Linked DNA regions of Pseudosulfitobacter sp. DSM 107133. The protein of the gene in region 2 interacts with the protein of the main gene of each other region in a pairwise test. Links are inferred from orthologs where the notes say so. Each region holds a gene or a part of one and is shown on either strand. Other genes may lie near its edges. The genes, in order: secA and secG.

Region 1 (7,606 bases), 1.0 Mb from region 2 along the record:
AATGTCGGCCTCGTTGGCCAGCAGATCGGCGAATCCTTCGTCGGTGGTGGTAACGCGGAAATTGAACCGCGCCGCCAGTTTGCCTGTTTCGGTGTTGGTCAGAAGATAGCTGAACCGGTTGTCGTCCACGGGTTCGCGCGTGGCCTCATATCCGGCGCGCTGCGCAAAACCTTCGACCAGCGCGGGCATCAGAACCGCCCCCATCGTGGTCGAGCCGGACACAGCCAGATTGGCGACAAAATCCTGAAGGTTGGGGCAGGCAGGACCCTCGCACAGCACGCCAGAGCTGTCGACGGTCAGTTCCCCGTATTCGGTTTCAAGCCGGTAGAACTCACCGTCAAAGCCCAGCAACGTGCCGCTCAGTTCGACCCCGCCATCGCGCGAGGTCAGCGTGACATCCTGCGCAAACGCAGAAAATGGCAAACCGAAAAGGAAAAGTGCGGCGAAGGCCGCCGCACGTTTCATAGTCATGATGAAACCCCGTGACGCGAATTACTTTTGCGCGACTGTCAGGTCTTGGATCAGATTGTTCAATACCAGAAAGCTACCGATTGTGTCACAACCGGGCATCGCCAACGTCAGGTTGCGGCTGGTAATGTCACCGTTGTTCACCTCAAGCGACTGGGCTTCGATTTCCAGACCGCAGTTGAACAGGCTCACTTCCGCCTCGACACTCAGGTCGACGATCCCGTTGTGACGGGACGTGCCGGATGGATAAGTATAGACGTCGGCCATCAGGGCATCCGGAGCAGTTTCGTCGCCCAGCCGCATCAGGAAGCCTCCTTCGCCACTGATCGCCTCGACCGGATCACCCGGCGCGCCTGCCCAGATATCGTGCTGGCTGCCGTAATCTGCGCCGAATTCGCGCGCGTGAATTTCAAAACCCGCATCGCCTTTCCATTGCAGGGCGACGCGGTCGAACTGGTCCAGGCTGGGCACAGGTGTCTGCACCACGGCGCCATCGCCATTGGCAAAGGCCACGACAATCACCGCCGGGTCGACCAGCACAGGCATCGACATTTCAAGATTGCCCGCCGCGTCGGTTGTTTCCGAGAATTTCAGGCCACTGTGATGGACGACCAGACGTTCATTTGGAAAGCAGGGCGCTGCCAGTGACAGTTCAACCAGACCAAGGCCAGAGGGAATCGCGGTGGCCGCGACCTTGCAATCCTGGCTCGCGACCAGATCAGCGGGGTCTGCCGGATCTTCGCCCAGGGCAGATGTCAGCGTGATGTCATGTACGTCCAGAATCGGGCCATCCAGCGCCGAAGTATCGACATCTTCAACAGGCAACTGAACCTGAACCGGTGCTTCTGCCGGCGTTTCCGACCCATAAAGCACCTTGGCGGTTTCGCTGCTTTGCATGACAAAACCGATACCTACAGCACACGCCAGTGTACCAGCCGCAGTCGCGATCTTCTTAGTATAGGCCATAGATCCTTCCCCTCACAATATTGGGTCAGAATCGTATTTGGCAGAAAAACGCGGCCAAGTTATGGCCGGCTAGCCGGGTTTAAGGCGCAACTATGTCATTGTCGCAGGGTGTCGCGCGGGGCGCCTGTCAGGTCAGGCGCCCGTGGCAATGTTTGAATTTCTTGCCTGATCCACAGGGGCACGCCTCGTTCCGGCCGGGGTTACCCCATGTGGTCGGATCGTTTTCGTCAAAGCCTGTTGCAGCGGCCTCGGCTGTTGGTGCGGGCGTTTGCGCGTCTTGTGCGCTTTGGGCGGCCTGTTGCAGCTCTGCCTGCTGCGCGGCGGCCTGTGCCAGCATCTCGGCACGCTCTTCTTCCGTCATCGGACGGATTTGCGCCAGCTTCTGTGTCACGTCCTCGCGCAACGAATCCAGCATCACTTCGAACAGCTGGAAGGCTTCGTTCTTGTATTCGTTCAGCGGGTCGCGTTGGGCATAGCCGCGGAACCCGACAACCGAGCGCAAGTGATCCAGCGTCAGCAGGTGTTCGCGCCACTTGCCATCAATGGCCTGCAACAAAATCTGTTTCTCGATCAGGCGCATGTTTTCAGGACCGAACTGTTCGGCCTTTTGCACCATAAGCTTGTTCGTGGCTTCGACCAGACGCTCACGCACCTGCTCGTCGTCTACGCCATCCTCTTCGGCCCATGCCATCACCGGCACGTCGACGCCCAGATTTTCGATCACGGCGGCGTACAGCCCTTCGGTGTTCCACTGATCCGCATAGGTGCCCTGAGGCATGTATTGGTCGATCAGATCGTCAATCACCTGTTCACGCATGTCCGAGGCGATTTCCGACAGGTCCTCGGCCTCCATGATGTCGCGGCGCTGGCTAAAGACCACCTTGCGCTGGTCGTTCATCACGTCATCGAATTTCAGCAACTGCTTGCGCATGTCAAAGTTGCGGCCTTCGACCTTGGCCTGTGCGCGCTCCAGCGATTTGTTCACCCAGGGGTGAATGATCGCCTCGCCTTCTTCCATGCCAAGGGTCTTCAGAACCTTGTCCAGCCGTTCCGAGCCGAAAATACGCATCAGGTCATCTTCGAGCGACAGATAGAACGACGTGCGCCCTGGGTCGCCCTGACGGCCCGAACGGCCACGCAGCTGGTTGTCGATCCGGCGGCTTTCGTGACGCTCGGATGCCAGAACGAACAGGCCGCCTGCCGCCAGAACCTTTTGTTTCTCGTCCTCGTGCTCGGCTTCGATCCGCGCGCGGATCGCTTCGGGGTCGGCGTCAGGGTCGGCGGTCAGCGCCTCTAGCACCTTCAGATCGACGTTGCCGCCCAGCTGAATGTCGGTGCCGCGTCCGGCCATGTTGGTGGCGATGGTCACAGCGCCGAACTTGCCCGCATCCGCGATAATCTGCGCTTCCTGCTCGTGCTGGCGCGCGTTCAGAACGTTGTGCGGAATACCCTTTTCGGTCAGCAGGGCGCTGAACATCTCGGATTTTTCGATCGACGTGGTGCCAACCAGAACCGGCTGGCCTTTTTCATGCGCTGTTTTGATCTCTTCGATCATCGCCGCATATTTCTCGGTCGCGGTGCGGTACACGCGGTCGTCTTCGTCGACACGGGCAATGGGGCGGTTGGTGGGCACTTCAATCACGCCCAGACCGTAGATTTCGCCAAACTCTTCGGCTTCGGTCAGCGCTGTGCCGGTCATGCCCGCCAGTTTGCTGTACAGGCGGAAATAGTTCTGAAAGGTCACGCTGGCCAGCGTCACGTTCTCGGGCTGGATCTTGACGCCTTCCTTGGCCTCAATCGCCTGATGCAGACCCTCGGACAGACGACGCCCGGCCATCATGCGGCCGGTAAATTCATCAATCAGCACGACCTCGTCGTCGCGCACGATGTAATCCTTGTCTTTCTGGAACAGGGTGTGCGCGCGCAGACCCTGGTTAACGTGGTGCACAATCGACGTGCTTTCGGGATCGTACAGGGTCATCCCTTCTTCGATCAGACCGCGCGCCAGCAGTTGCTGTTCCAGAAACTCGTTACCTTCTTCGGTGAAGGACACGTTGCGGGTTTTCTCGTCGACCGCATAGTGGCTTTCGTCCAGCAGCGGAATCACCGCGTCGATGGTCTGGTACAGTTCCGAGCGGTCATCCAACGGACCCGAAATAATCAGCGGTGTGCGCGCTTCGTCGATCAGAATGCTGTCGACTTCGTCCACAATCGCGAAATTGTGACCACGCTGGACCATCTGGCCCAGCTCGCTTTTCATATTGTCGCGCAGATAGTCGAAACCAAGCTCGTTGTTGGTGGCATAGGTCACGTCACAGGCATAGGCCGCCCGCTTGTTGTCCTCGCCCATACCGTTCCAGGCACAGCCACTGGTCAGACCAAGGTGGGCGAACACTTTGCCCATCCATTCGGCATCCCGTTTGGCCAGATATTCGTTAACCGTGACCACATGCACGCCCTTGCCCGTCAAGGCATTCAGGTAGGCAGCGAATGTGGCCGTCAGGGTCTTGCCCTCACCGGTTTTTTGTTCGGCAATATTGCCCCGATGCAGGAAAATCGCACCCATCAGCTGGGTATCGAACGCCCGCAGGCCCAGCGCACGGCGGGCGGCTTCGCGGCAGTTTGCAAAGGCTTCCGGCAACAAATCATCAAGGCTTTCACCTTCGAGCGCCCGTTTGGCCAGCTCTTCGGTTTTGTCTTTCAAACCGATGTCGCTCAGCGCCTCGAATTCGGGCTCCAGCGCGTTGATTTGCGCGACCAGCGGGCGCACCGCTTTGATCGTGCGATCATTAGGGGTCCCAAAGACTTTTTTGGCGAGTGTTCCGATACCGAGCATGCGTTCTCCAGCCGATCTTGTGTCAGGTTGCGCAGCATCTGCTTGTCGGCGCCACGTGCAGCCCATAGATACAGGGTCAAGCCGATCCTGGCCGCGCCCATAGGGCGATGTAAGGGTCACATGAAACCGTGTCAATGTCGCGTCCGGCCACGAGGGGCCGCAGGATGCGCGGCAGCAACTGAACAGGACCAATCCATGCTTAAACGTCTCGCCATTCTGCCCGCTGTTGCGGTTGCTCTTACCTTGTCCCAGCCGCTGTATGCGCAGGATGAAACACCCCAGCTGTCCACCGTTGTTGCCACTGTGAACGGGGTCGACATCACACTGGGCCACATGCTGGTGGCCAAGGCGACCCTGCCCCAGCAATACCAGCAGCTGCCCGACGAAGTGCTGTTTCCGGGGATCCTTGACCAGTTGGTCCAGCAAACCGCGCTGCAACAAAGCTATTCGGGCGAACTGCCCAAACGCGTTGAATTGTCGATGGAAAACGAGCAGCGGTCGCTGGTCGCGGGCGAAGCCATCGAAAAGATTCTGGCCACAGCCGTGACAGACGAGGCTTTGCAGGCCGCTTATGACGCGACCTATGCCAACGCCGAGCCGACCAAGGAATTCAACGCGAGCCACATTCTTGTTGAAACCGAAGACGAAGCCAAAGCCATCGTTGAAGAGCTGAAAGGCGGCGCAGATTTCGCAGCCACCGCGCGCGAAAAATCCACGGGCCCGTCCGGCCCCGGAGGCGGTTCGCTGGGGTGGTTCGGTCCCGGCGCCATGGTCCCCGAATTTGAAACTGCCGTTGCGACAATGGAGCCCGGCGACATTTCCGATCCGGTTCAAACCCAGTTCGGATGGCATGTCATCAAACTGAACGAGGTGCGCAACGCCGAAGCCCCCGCACTGGAAGACGTGCGCGCCGAGCTTGAGCAGCAAGTGCGCTCGGAAGCCGTGGCCGCAGCCGTTGACGCGCTGGTGGCCGACGCTGACGTAAACCGTGACGGTGCCGAAGGGATGGATCCCTCGGTGCTGAGCACTGTCAAACTGGGCGAATAAACATGGCTGGCAAAATCGCACTCTCTCCGCTGGCGCCCGAACGCTTTCCCGATCTGCCTGTGGTGGACGGTGTGACTTTTGCCACCATCGCCGCCGGCGTCCGCTATGCCGGGCGCACCGACGTGATGCTGGCCAAACTGGTCCCGGGCACGGCCATCGCGGGCGTGTTCACACGCTCGTCGACCCGTGCGGCACCGGTCCTGGACTGTCAGGCCAAGCTGGGCGGTGACCCGGCCGGCGGCGCGGCCTTCCTTGTGAACTCGGGCAACGCCAATGCCTTTACCGGCAAACACGGTGTCGACTCCGTCCACGAAATCGTCGAGGCGGTGTCGATCAACTGCGGCGTGCCCTCTGCCCGCGTGTTTACATCGTCGACTGGTGTGATTGGCGAACCGCTGCCGCACAACCGTGTAGTGGCCAAGCTGGGGGAACTGAACAGCGCCCTGCGCGAAGACGGCATTGCCGACGCCGCCCGCGCCATCATGACCACTGATACATACCCCAAGGGCGCAGTAGAGACTGTAGACGTCGACGGCAAGACCATCACCATCGCAGGCATTGCCAAAGGATCGGGCATGATCGCGCCGGACATGGCAACGATGCTGGTCTATATCTTTACCGACGCCCGCATCGCGCAGGACAACCTGCAAGCCATCGTATCCACCGCAGCCGATATGACCTTTAACTGCATCACCGTCGACAGCGATACGTCGACTTCGGACAGCGTGCTGATGGCCGCCACTGGTGCTTCTGACGTCGATGTCACGGGCGATGCCACCTTTGCCGATGCGGTCCACCGCTTGATGCAGGATCTGGCCTTTCAGGTCGTGCGCGATGGTGAAGGGGCGACGAAGTTTGTTGAAATCACGGTTTCCGGTGCGGATACCGCCGCCAATGCCAAGGTTCACGCGATGGCCATTGCCAATTCGCCGCTGGTGAAAACCGCTATCGCCGGGCAGGATCCCAACTGGGGTCGTGTTGTCATGGCCATCGGGAAATCCGGTGCCCCGGCCGACCGCGATTTGCTGAGCATCCGATTTGGCGATGTGGTCGTGGCCGAAAACGGCTGGGTCAGCCCCAATTACTCCGAAGCCGAAGCTGCCGCGCACATGAAGGGTGAAGAGATCAACATTACAGTCGATCTGGGGTTGGGCGAAGCCACGGCGACCGTGTGGACCTGTGACCTGACCCACGCCTACATCGACATCAACGCCGACTACCGGTCGTAAGATGAAGGTTGTTCTGGTCTCTGCCGTCGCTTTGATTGATGTGGACGGGCGCGTGCTTTTGGCACAGCGCCCCGAAGGCAAGTCGATGGCCGGCCTGTGGGAGTTCCCCGGCGGCAAGGTCGAAACGGGCGAAACCCCCGAAGCGGCCCTGATTCGCGAATTACACGAAGAACTGGGTATAGATACATGGCAAAGTTGTCTCGCGCCCCTGACCTTTGCCAGCCACAGTTATGATGATTTTCACCTTCTGATGCCGCTGTTTGCCTGCCGGAAATGGGCCGGGACACCTATGTCGAAGGAAAATCAAGACCTTAAATGGGTCAGGCCAAATGATCTGAAGAACTATCCCATGCCCGCAGCAGACGTTCCGTTAATTCCGGTTTTGCGCGACTGGCTGTAACAATCGGGTTTGATTGTCATAGTTTTAGAAAAAATCATCTTTTTTTTCGTTTTTTGTAATTTTTTTATGACTTGTTCAGAAAGTTGCCGCTTAAAGCATTTCTAATTTAACCTGAGGCATATCCGGCAGCCTGAAAGTAGTTTGTACACTCCTGCGGGGAGTACATTGCGCAGATTTCGCCAAGGGCTTCGAACACCGAGGTGAATGATCGCGCACTGATGCGTCTGAGGTGAGCCTTCAATTTGGAGAAAGCCAACTCAATCGGGTTCAGGTCTGGCGAATATGGCGGCAGATAGAGGAACCAGCATCCATGAGCCTTGAGCGCCGCAGCGGCTTCTTTGTTGTGATGCGTCGCGAGGTTGTCGAGAACCACGGCTGTGCCTGGCGCGATCTCAGGGATCAGGACCTTTTGCACATAGGCCGCGAAGGCAGGACCATCCATCGCGCCTTTGATCACCCAAGGTGCGATCAGAGACTCATGTGTTAGCCCCGCAATCAGGGTTTGGGTTCCCCAACTGCCGAAGGGCGCATCCATCGTCAGGCGTTCGCCACGCGGGGCCCAGCCGCGCAGCCGGGCGAGGTTCGTTTTGACCGCTGTTTCATCAAGAAAGACAACGCGTTCCGGCATCCGCGCAATGGCTGGCAAACGGTGTGTGAACC
Region 2 (7,282 bases):
GGCGCTTCAAATACGGGTTCAGGGCGGGTCATGTCGCAGGCTCCAGATAGCTTTGCCACAGATCCAGCACCACCTCGTCGCGCGGATGTTCCGGGCGCGCCCACAGTTCCGAAGCCGGAAACGCCACAGCATACAAGGGTTCGGGCCGGTCGCCCAAACCATGTGCGGCAGCGTCGGGCAAAACGTGGTGGCCGTGCAGGCGCACAATGCGCCCCACCGCCCCTGCTGCGTAATCAGGCAGCCGCGTGTGGCCACCGTCAACGAATGCATTGTGCGCGTGCCGCCGTGTGCGCACCGCATCGCCAGCGGCAAAAACTGCTTTGACCTGCGCGGGCCGCTCCGCCGGACCGCCGCGCGCCAAAACGCCGGCGACGGCATCAGCGGTCATTTTGCGGGTCGCCAGGGGCGATGGCCCTGCGGCATGGCCGCTTTCCAGTTCCCCGGGCGTCAGCACGCCCTTGTCCACCAGCATATCAGCCAGCCCTGCCATCCACTTTTCGTAATAGCTGAAGGCGGCGTAATCCTTGGGTGCAAGCCGTTCGCGGGCGTGGCGGCTGGTGTCGATGTTCCACAGGCCCAGCGATCCACAGGCCAGCGTTATCGCCAATGCACGCGGGTGCCAGTCGGCGTGAAAGACCTCGGTTTCGGGCTCGGGTATGACCGCGCCATCACCGAAACGTCCGCCCATGTCGTGGACACGGCTCATGGCTTCAGTGCCAGACCGGTGCCGATCATCGAATCGCGTGTCACCAGATCCATCAGCGCCGCCTCGTCCATGCCATCCGTTCCCGCCGGACGCTGCGGAATCACCAGATACCGCACCTCGGCCGTTGAATCCCAGACCCGCACGGCGGTGTCCTCGGGCAAGGTCACACCGAAATCGGCCAGCACCTTGCGCGGCTCGCGCACTGCGCGGGCGCGGTAGGCGTCGGATTTATACCAGCCCGGCGGAATCCCCAGCAACGGCCACGGATAGCAGCTGCACAGGGTGCAGACGACCATATTGTGCACGTCATCCGTGTTCTCAACCGCAACCATGTGTTCGCCCTGCCGCCCGTAATAGCCCAGCCCGGACACAACCGCGGTTGCATCCTCAAGCAAGGCCGCGCGAAACGCCGGATCAAACCAGGCCCGCGCCACCACATGCGCGCCGTTGCGCGGGCCAATGCGGTTTTCATAGGTATCGATGATTTCATCCAGCGCCGCGGGGTCGATCAACCCCTTTTCGGTCAGGATCGTCTCCAGTGCCTTGACCCGTAACGCAGGGTCAGGTGGCAGCAGCGCATGCGGGTGATCGTGCTCGTGATGGTCATGTGGCATGGCCGCACAATGACGCCGACTCGCAGCATTTGTCCAGTGTGCTCGGCATTACCGGCCACGCGCCCTTGCCCCGCCTGCGAAACTTGCATAGATACCCGCAAAACCGAACGTGAGCATCGTGAGCATCCATGGAAAACGTCGTCCTGATCATCCACCTTATTCTGGCCCTCGGGCTGATTGCAGTAGTGCTGCTTCAGCGCTCGGAAGGCGGTGGTCTGGGCATGGGCGGTGGCGGTGGCGGTGCCATGACCGGCCGCGCAGCTGCGACCGCATTGGGCAAGCTGACATGGATTCTGGCGGCTGGCTTTATCATCACGTCGATCACTCTGACAATTATCGCCGCAGAAAAAGCCGCGGGTTCTTCGGTTATCGACCGGCTGGGTGCCGCACCTGAAACGCAGGAAAGCACGCCGCTGGCACCGCCCGCCGGCGGTTTGACCCCGCCAACCCAAAGCGATGCCGAAGCGCCGCTGGTACCTGCGGGCGACTGACCTAACATAGCTATACCTTGAGGCAAGATGCCGCGCTGCAACATCATGTTGCGGCACGGCTTGCCTTGAACCGAAATCATCTGTTATACTGAGGCCCCGTGGTGCTGTGAAAATCGCAGCCGATTCTGGTGGTTTTGGTCCATCCAAAATTCGCACTTGCAACACGGGGAGCATCCGAACTCATGGCGCGTTATATCTTCATCACTGGCGGTGTGGTCTCTTCACTTGGCAAGGGGCTCGCGTCGGCAGCGCTGGGGGCCTTGTTGCAGGCACGCGGCTTTTCTGTACGGTTGCGCAAACTTGACCCCTATCTGAACGTCGATCCCGGCACGATGTCGCCCTTTGAACACGGCGAAGTTTTTGTCACCGATGACGGCGCCGAAACCGATCTGGATCTTGGCCATTACGAGCGCTTCACCGGCGTGCCCGCGCGCCAAACCGATTCCGTGTCTTCGGGGCGGATCTATTCCACAGTGCTGGAAAAAGAACGTCGCGGCGATTATCTGGGCAAAACCATTCAGGTTGTGCCCCACGTTACCAATGAAATCAAAGACTTCCTGCACATTGGCGCGGACGAGGTCGATTTCATGCTGTGCGAGATCGGCGGCACCGTCGGTGACATCGAAGGCCTGCCCTTCTTTGAGGCAATCCGCCAGTTCAGCCATGACCAACCGCGCGGCCAATGCATTTTCATGCACCTGACCCTTCTGCCCTATCTGGCGGCCTCGGGCGAGTTGAAGACCAAGCCGACGCAACACTCGGTCAAGGAACTGCAATCCATCGGCATCGCGCCCGACATTCTGGTGTGCCGGTCCGAACAACCGATCCCCGAGAAAGAACGCGAGAAAATCGCCCTGTTCTGCAATGTGCGCAAAGAGGCTGTTGTCGCGGCCTATGACCTGCCCACCATCTATGACGCGCCGCTGGCCTATCACGAACAAGGGTTGGATCAGGCGGTTCTGGACGCCTTTCAGATCAGCCCCGCGCCGCGCCCCGAACTGACCACATGGCAGGACGTTTCGGACCGGGTTCACAACCCCGAGGGCGAAGTGAAGGTTGCGATTGTCGGCAAATACACCCAGCTGGAAGACGCCTATAAATCCATCGCCGAGGCGCTGACCCATGGCGGCATGGCCAACCGGGTCAAAGTGCGTATTGAATGGGTCGATGCCGAAGTGTTCGACAAATCCACCGACGTGGCGGCGCTTCTGGCCGGTTTCCACGCCATTCTGGTGCCCGGCGGCTTTGGCGAGCGTGGCACCGAGGGCAAGATCAAGGCAGCCCAATATGCCCGCGAGCACAAGGTTCCCTATCTGGGCATCTGTCTGGGTATGCAGATGGCAGTGATCGAAGCTGCGCGGAATGTGGCCGGGATCGAGACCGCAGGCTCGGAAGAGTTCGACCATGAGGCGGGCAAGAAGCGGTTCGAGCCAGTGGTCTACCACCTGAAAGAATGGGTGCAAGGCAATGCCAAGGTCACCCGCAAGGTGGGCGACGACAAGGGCGGCACCATGCGCCTGGGCAGCTATGATGCGGTTCTAAAGGAAGGCTCGAAAGTGGCGCTGGCCTATGGCACCACCACGATCGACGAACGCCACCGCCACCGGTACGAGGTGGACGTGAAGTACCGCGAGCAGCTGGAAAAAGCGGGCCTGTGCTTTAGCGGCATGTCGCCCGATGGCCGGTTGCCCGAGATTGTGGAATGGCCGGATCATCCGTGGTTCATCGGGGTGCAGTTCCATCCCGAGCTGAAATCAAAACCCTTTGCACCACATCCGCTGTTCAAGGATTTCGTGCGCGCCGCCAAAGAGGTCAGCCGACTGGTATGATATCGGGGGCCTGAGGCCCCTGTTCCTGGCCCCTAGGGTTTGACGTTGTGCGGACGCAAGGCCTTGCGATCACGTTTGTTGGTGTACATCCGCGCATCTGCGACATTGGCCAAAGCGGTATAATCTCCGCCATCCTGGGGAAACTGGGCGATGCCAAACGACGCGCCAACCACCAGATCGGTCACCGCGCCGTCGGAGCCGCGCCATGACACTGGCCGCTCGATCTGACGACGCAGACGGATGGCAATCTTGGCTGCAATCGACGCATCCACGCCAGACACCCAAAACGCGAATTCATCGCCGCCGACGCGCGCCGAGACATCCTCGGGCCGCTTATGTTCCAGCAATCGGCTTCCGACCTGCGCCAGCAGCGCATCTCCGGCACTGTGACCGTAGGTGTCGTTGATCTCTTTAAAGCCGTCAAAATCGGCAAACAAAAGTGCGCCTGAATTGCTATCCGTCTGTACGGCCCTTTCAACCGCTCTGCGCAGTTCGGCAGCAGTGGCCAGCCCTGTCAACTGGTCGGTGGCCACCAGACGGCGCAGGTGTTTTGCCTCTTCCTTCAGTTGCTGCGCGATCCTTATGTCGCGCGCCCGGCTGCTTTCAATAGTGGCAAATTCGGTTTTCAAATTCAGGAAGCTGCTGCGCAGCCTGGCAGAGGAATCGCCAAATAGCATTACCTGCGCCGGGGTTTGCGCTGTTGTCGGCGCGGAAACACGCCATGCTTTGAACCACATGGTGTTGTCTTTGATCTCTATACGCAGTGGCATAGACACCGATGTACGCACGATGCGCGCCAGATGCGGCTTTACCGCGTCCAGAAACCCCGGACCTTCACCCTTGGGGTCGGCAAGCAGCAATTCCTTGGCCGGAACGTTGGCATAGGCGACCTCACCCGATGTTTCCAGAATCAGAACGGGTTCGGGCGCACGCCCGAACACCGCGTCAAGCTGCCCTGTGGTCGATGTCAAATCAGCTGAAAAATTCATGTCCGTCAGCACCATCAACCGGTTTCAAACCCAACGTAACACGGCAACGGTCATGCCCCGCAGCAATCGACTCGGTCACATGCACGCGCGCATATCCGGTTGCATTGGCGGCAACGCGTCCAAACACATTGGTCATCATCATGCACAAGGACGGGCGCCCTTTGACACGGTCACCAAACGGGCAATCACAATTGGTAAACGACATGCCCTCTTCGGAAAAAGTTTCCAGTCGAAAGCTGCCGCTGACCTGATTTTTCATATCCACACAAATGCGCGCAATGTCTTCTGCGGTTTCCAGAAAAAAACCCTCATCGGCATAGCGCTTTGCCATGTCATCGCCCAGACGGTTGCCAACCATAGCAATGAAACTTGATGCATCGACCAGACCGATAACATCTTCAAGAGCGCCAGCCAGTTCGCCGACCATATCGGCAAAATAGTCCTCACGCGACAGATCCAGTTTTGCGGGTGCTGATGGGATAGGTGTAACATCGTTCATAAGATCACCCAGATTCCTCATATTCCAGAACAGAACCGTGGCAGATAAGTCTGAACAAAAGATTAGGTCGTTCAGCAAAGGCGCCGGTTAATGTGAATAAATTCAGCGAAAAAACTCGTGTCCGCCGGCGTTTTCGTCCGGCTTCAAACCAACGGTGACCCGGCAGCGATCATGACCTGCGGCAATCGATTCCGACACATGGACCCTTGCATAACCTGTGGCATTGGCGGCAATGCGACCGAAAACATTGGTTGTCATCATGCACAGCGACGGGCGCCCGTTGACCCGATTTCCGAACGGACAGTCGCAATTGGTAAAGGTCACCTTTTCGTCAGTCGCCTCTTCCACTTCAAAGGTCCCGCTGATCTGGTTCTTGATGTCCACACACATGCGACCGATATCTTCGGCTGTTTCCTGTGGAAAACCGATTTCGCCATAGCGCCGCGACAGATCGTCGCCAATCCGGTTGCCAACCATCGCCACAAACCCTGCGGCATCTTCCAGTCCGATGACATCTTCAAGAGCGCCTGCCAATTCACCGATAATATCGGCAAAAAAGGCGTCACGCGGCAGTTCAAGCCCCTGACCTGCGGGCCGTGTGGGAGAGCTATCTTTCATGAAAGGGTCCAATCTGACTAACATTGCAGTGCAGAACATTGGCAGCTAGGTCTGAACAAAAGGTTATTATCCTCTTACGAAGCCTGGCACAGGCGTACCGCAACAGCGCCTTGCGTGCTGCCCCAGCATACCGCACAAGGACCCATGCTGAGCTATCAACACATTTATCACGCCGGAAATCTGGCAGATGTTCACAAACACGGCCTGCTGGCGTGGATGCTGGACTATCTCACCCGCAAGGACAAACCGCTGTCCTATATCGAAACCCACGCGGGGCGTGCCAGCTATGATCTGGACGCGAACGAGGCGCGTAAAACCGACGAGGCAACCCAGGGTATCGGACGTGCACAGGGTTGGTTCCCACCGGACCATCCCTTTACCCGCGTGCTGGAACAGGTCCGCGCCGAGGATGGCCCCCGAGCCTACCCCGGATCACCGATGATCGCCGCACGCCTGTTGCGCCCCACCGACACCATCCATCTGGCCGAACTGCATCCGCGCGAACACGGCGCGCTGGCCTATGCGATGTCGCCTTATCCGGTCACCTGCCACCAGCGCGACGGGTTCGACACCGCCCACAGCCTGTTGCCGCCCACGCCCCGGCGCGGGGTGCTGCTGATTGATCCGTCATACGAGATCAAGGACGACTACGCCGACATCCCTCAGCACATTGCCAAATACACCCGTGCCTGGAACGTGGGCATCATTGCACTGTGGTATCCGGTGCTGACCGCGGGCTTGCATGTTCCGATGTTGAAAACCCTGGCAAAAACCTATCCCGACGCCCTGCGCGCAGAGGTCCGCTTTCCCCCCGCGCGCCCGGGGCACGGCATGATCGGATCGGGTCTTTTTGTGATAAATCCGCCCTTCGGTCTGGACGCCGAGGCAAAACGTCTGAAAGATCGGTTTGACACGCTGAAATAAGGACACCCCATGGCCGCCAAAGGATACTGGATCGCGCATAACGTGGTGCATGATGCAGAAAGCTACAAAAAGTACCAGGCCGCCAACGCGGCCCCTCTCGCCGCATATGGTGCCCGCTTCGTGGTACGGGGCGGCCAACAGACCAACCCCGAAGGCACATGGAACAGCCGCACCGTGGTCATCGAGTTTCCCAGCTACGCGGACGCGGTCGCCTGCTATGAAAGCGACGCCTACAAGGCCGCATATGAGTTGCGCAAGGACATCTCGGATGGCAACCTCGTGATTGTCGAAGGCTATGATCCCTAAGCGGGCATCCCCGTGGTGCAGCGCCTGCGCTGCGCTGGTTCTTGCAGACGCCGCCGCGGCCTGCGACACGGCTGTCTGCGTTGTGAATCCGGACACGCTGGCGCTGACCCAAACCATCACCTTTGACGACCAGCAGTCAAGCTATGGCCCCGGCCGCCATCTGGACGAGGTGCTGAGCCTGAATGGCGCGCGCTTTGGCGAACGGTTCGCGGGCCAAAGCCTCTCACTTGCCGGAAATCACGACAGCGTCACCGGCGCGGCCCTTGGCCCGCCGCTGGCGCTGGTTGCCGGTGATGCGGGGCAAAA

What was found.
Region 1: the proteins of secG (region 2) and secA interact in binary tests that used the Escherichia coli proteins (3 or more experiments, as listed by UniProt). The link is inferred for Pseudosulfitobacter sp. DSM 107133 from one-to-one orthologs.

The regions. Positions count from the first base shown.
Region 1 is NZ_CP085154.1:139,410-147,015, reverse strand. What follows is about bases 1,362-4,641. They hold secA (preprotein translocase subunit SecA), read right to left. Parts: upstream 4,271-4,641; coding sequence 1,562-4,270; downstream 1,362-1,561. Other genes in these bases: DSM107133_RS00700 (peptidylprolyl isomerase), read left to right, coding at 4,466-4,641; DSM107133_RS00710 (hypothetical protein), read right to left, coding at 1,362-1,434. Also shown: DSM107133_RS00715 (phosphate ABC transporter substrate-binding/OmpA family protein), read right to left, coding at 1-471; more of DSM107133_RS00710, read right to left, coding at 493-1,361; more of DSM107133_RS00700, read left to right, coding at 4,642-5,317; bifunctional glutamate N-acetyltransferase/amino-acid acetyltransferase ArgJ, read left to right, coding at 5,320-6,546; DSM107133_RS00690 ((deoxy)nucleoside triphosphate pyrophosphohydrolase), read left to right, coding at 6,548-6,946; DSM107133_RS00685 (IS630 family transposase), read right to left, coding at 7,053-7,606. UniProt on the Escherichia coli protein: Required for protein export, interacts with the SecYEG preprotein conducting channel.
Region 2 is NZ_CP085154.1:1,174,438-1,181,719, reverse strand. What follows is about bases 174-3,129. They hold secG (preprotein translocase subunit SecG), read left to right. Parts: upstream 174-1,448; coding sequence 1,449-1,811; downstream 1,812-3,129. Other genes in these bases: DSM107133_RS05870 (CTP synthase), read left to right, coding at 1,994-3,129; nthA (nitrile hydratase subunit alpha), read right to left, coding at 703-1,320; nthB (nitrile hydratase subunit beta), read right to left, coding at 174-706. Outside these bases: DSM107133_RS05890 (nitrile hydratase accessory protein), read right to left, coding at 1-32; more of nthB, read right to left, coding at 29-173; more of DSM107133_RS05870, read left to right, coding at 3,130-3,640; DSM107133_RS05865 (GGDEF domain-containing protein), read right to left, coding at 3,673-4,629; DSM107133_RS05860 (methanogen output domain 1-containing protein), read right to left, coding at 4,613-5,128; DSM107133_RS05855 (methanogen output domain 1-containing protein), read right to left, coding at 5,231-5,746; 23S rRNA (adenine(2030)-N(6))-methyltransferase RlmJ, read left to right, coding at 5,891-6,670; DSM107133_RS05845 (DUF1330 domain-containing protein), read left to right, coding at 6,680-6,976; DSM107133_RS05840 (hypothetical protein), read left to right, coding at 6,966-7,282. UniProt on the Escherichia coli protein: Subunit of the protein translocation channel SecYEG. Overexpression of some hybrid proteins has been thought to jam the protein secretion apparatus resulting in cell death; while this may be true it also results in FtsH-mediated degradation of SecY.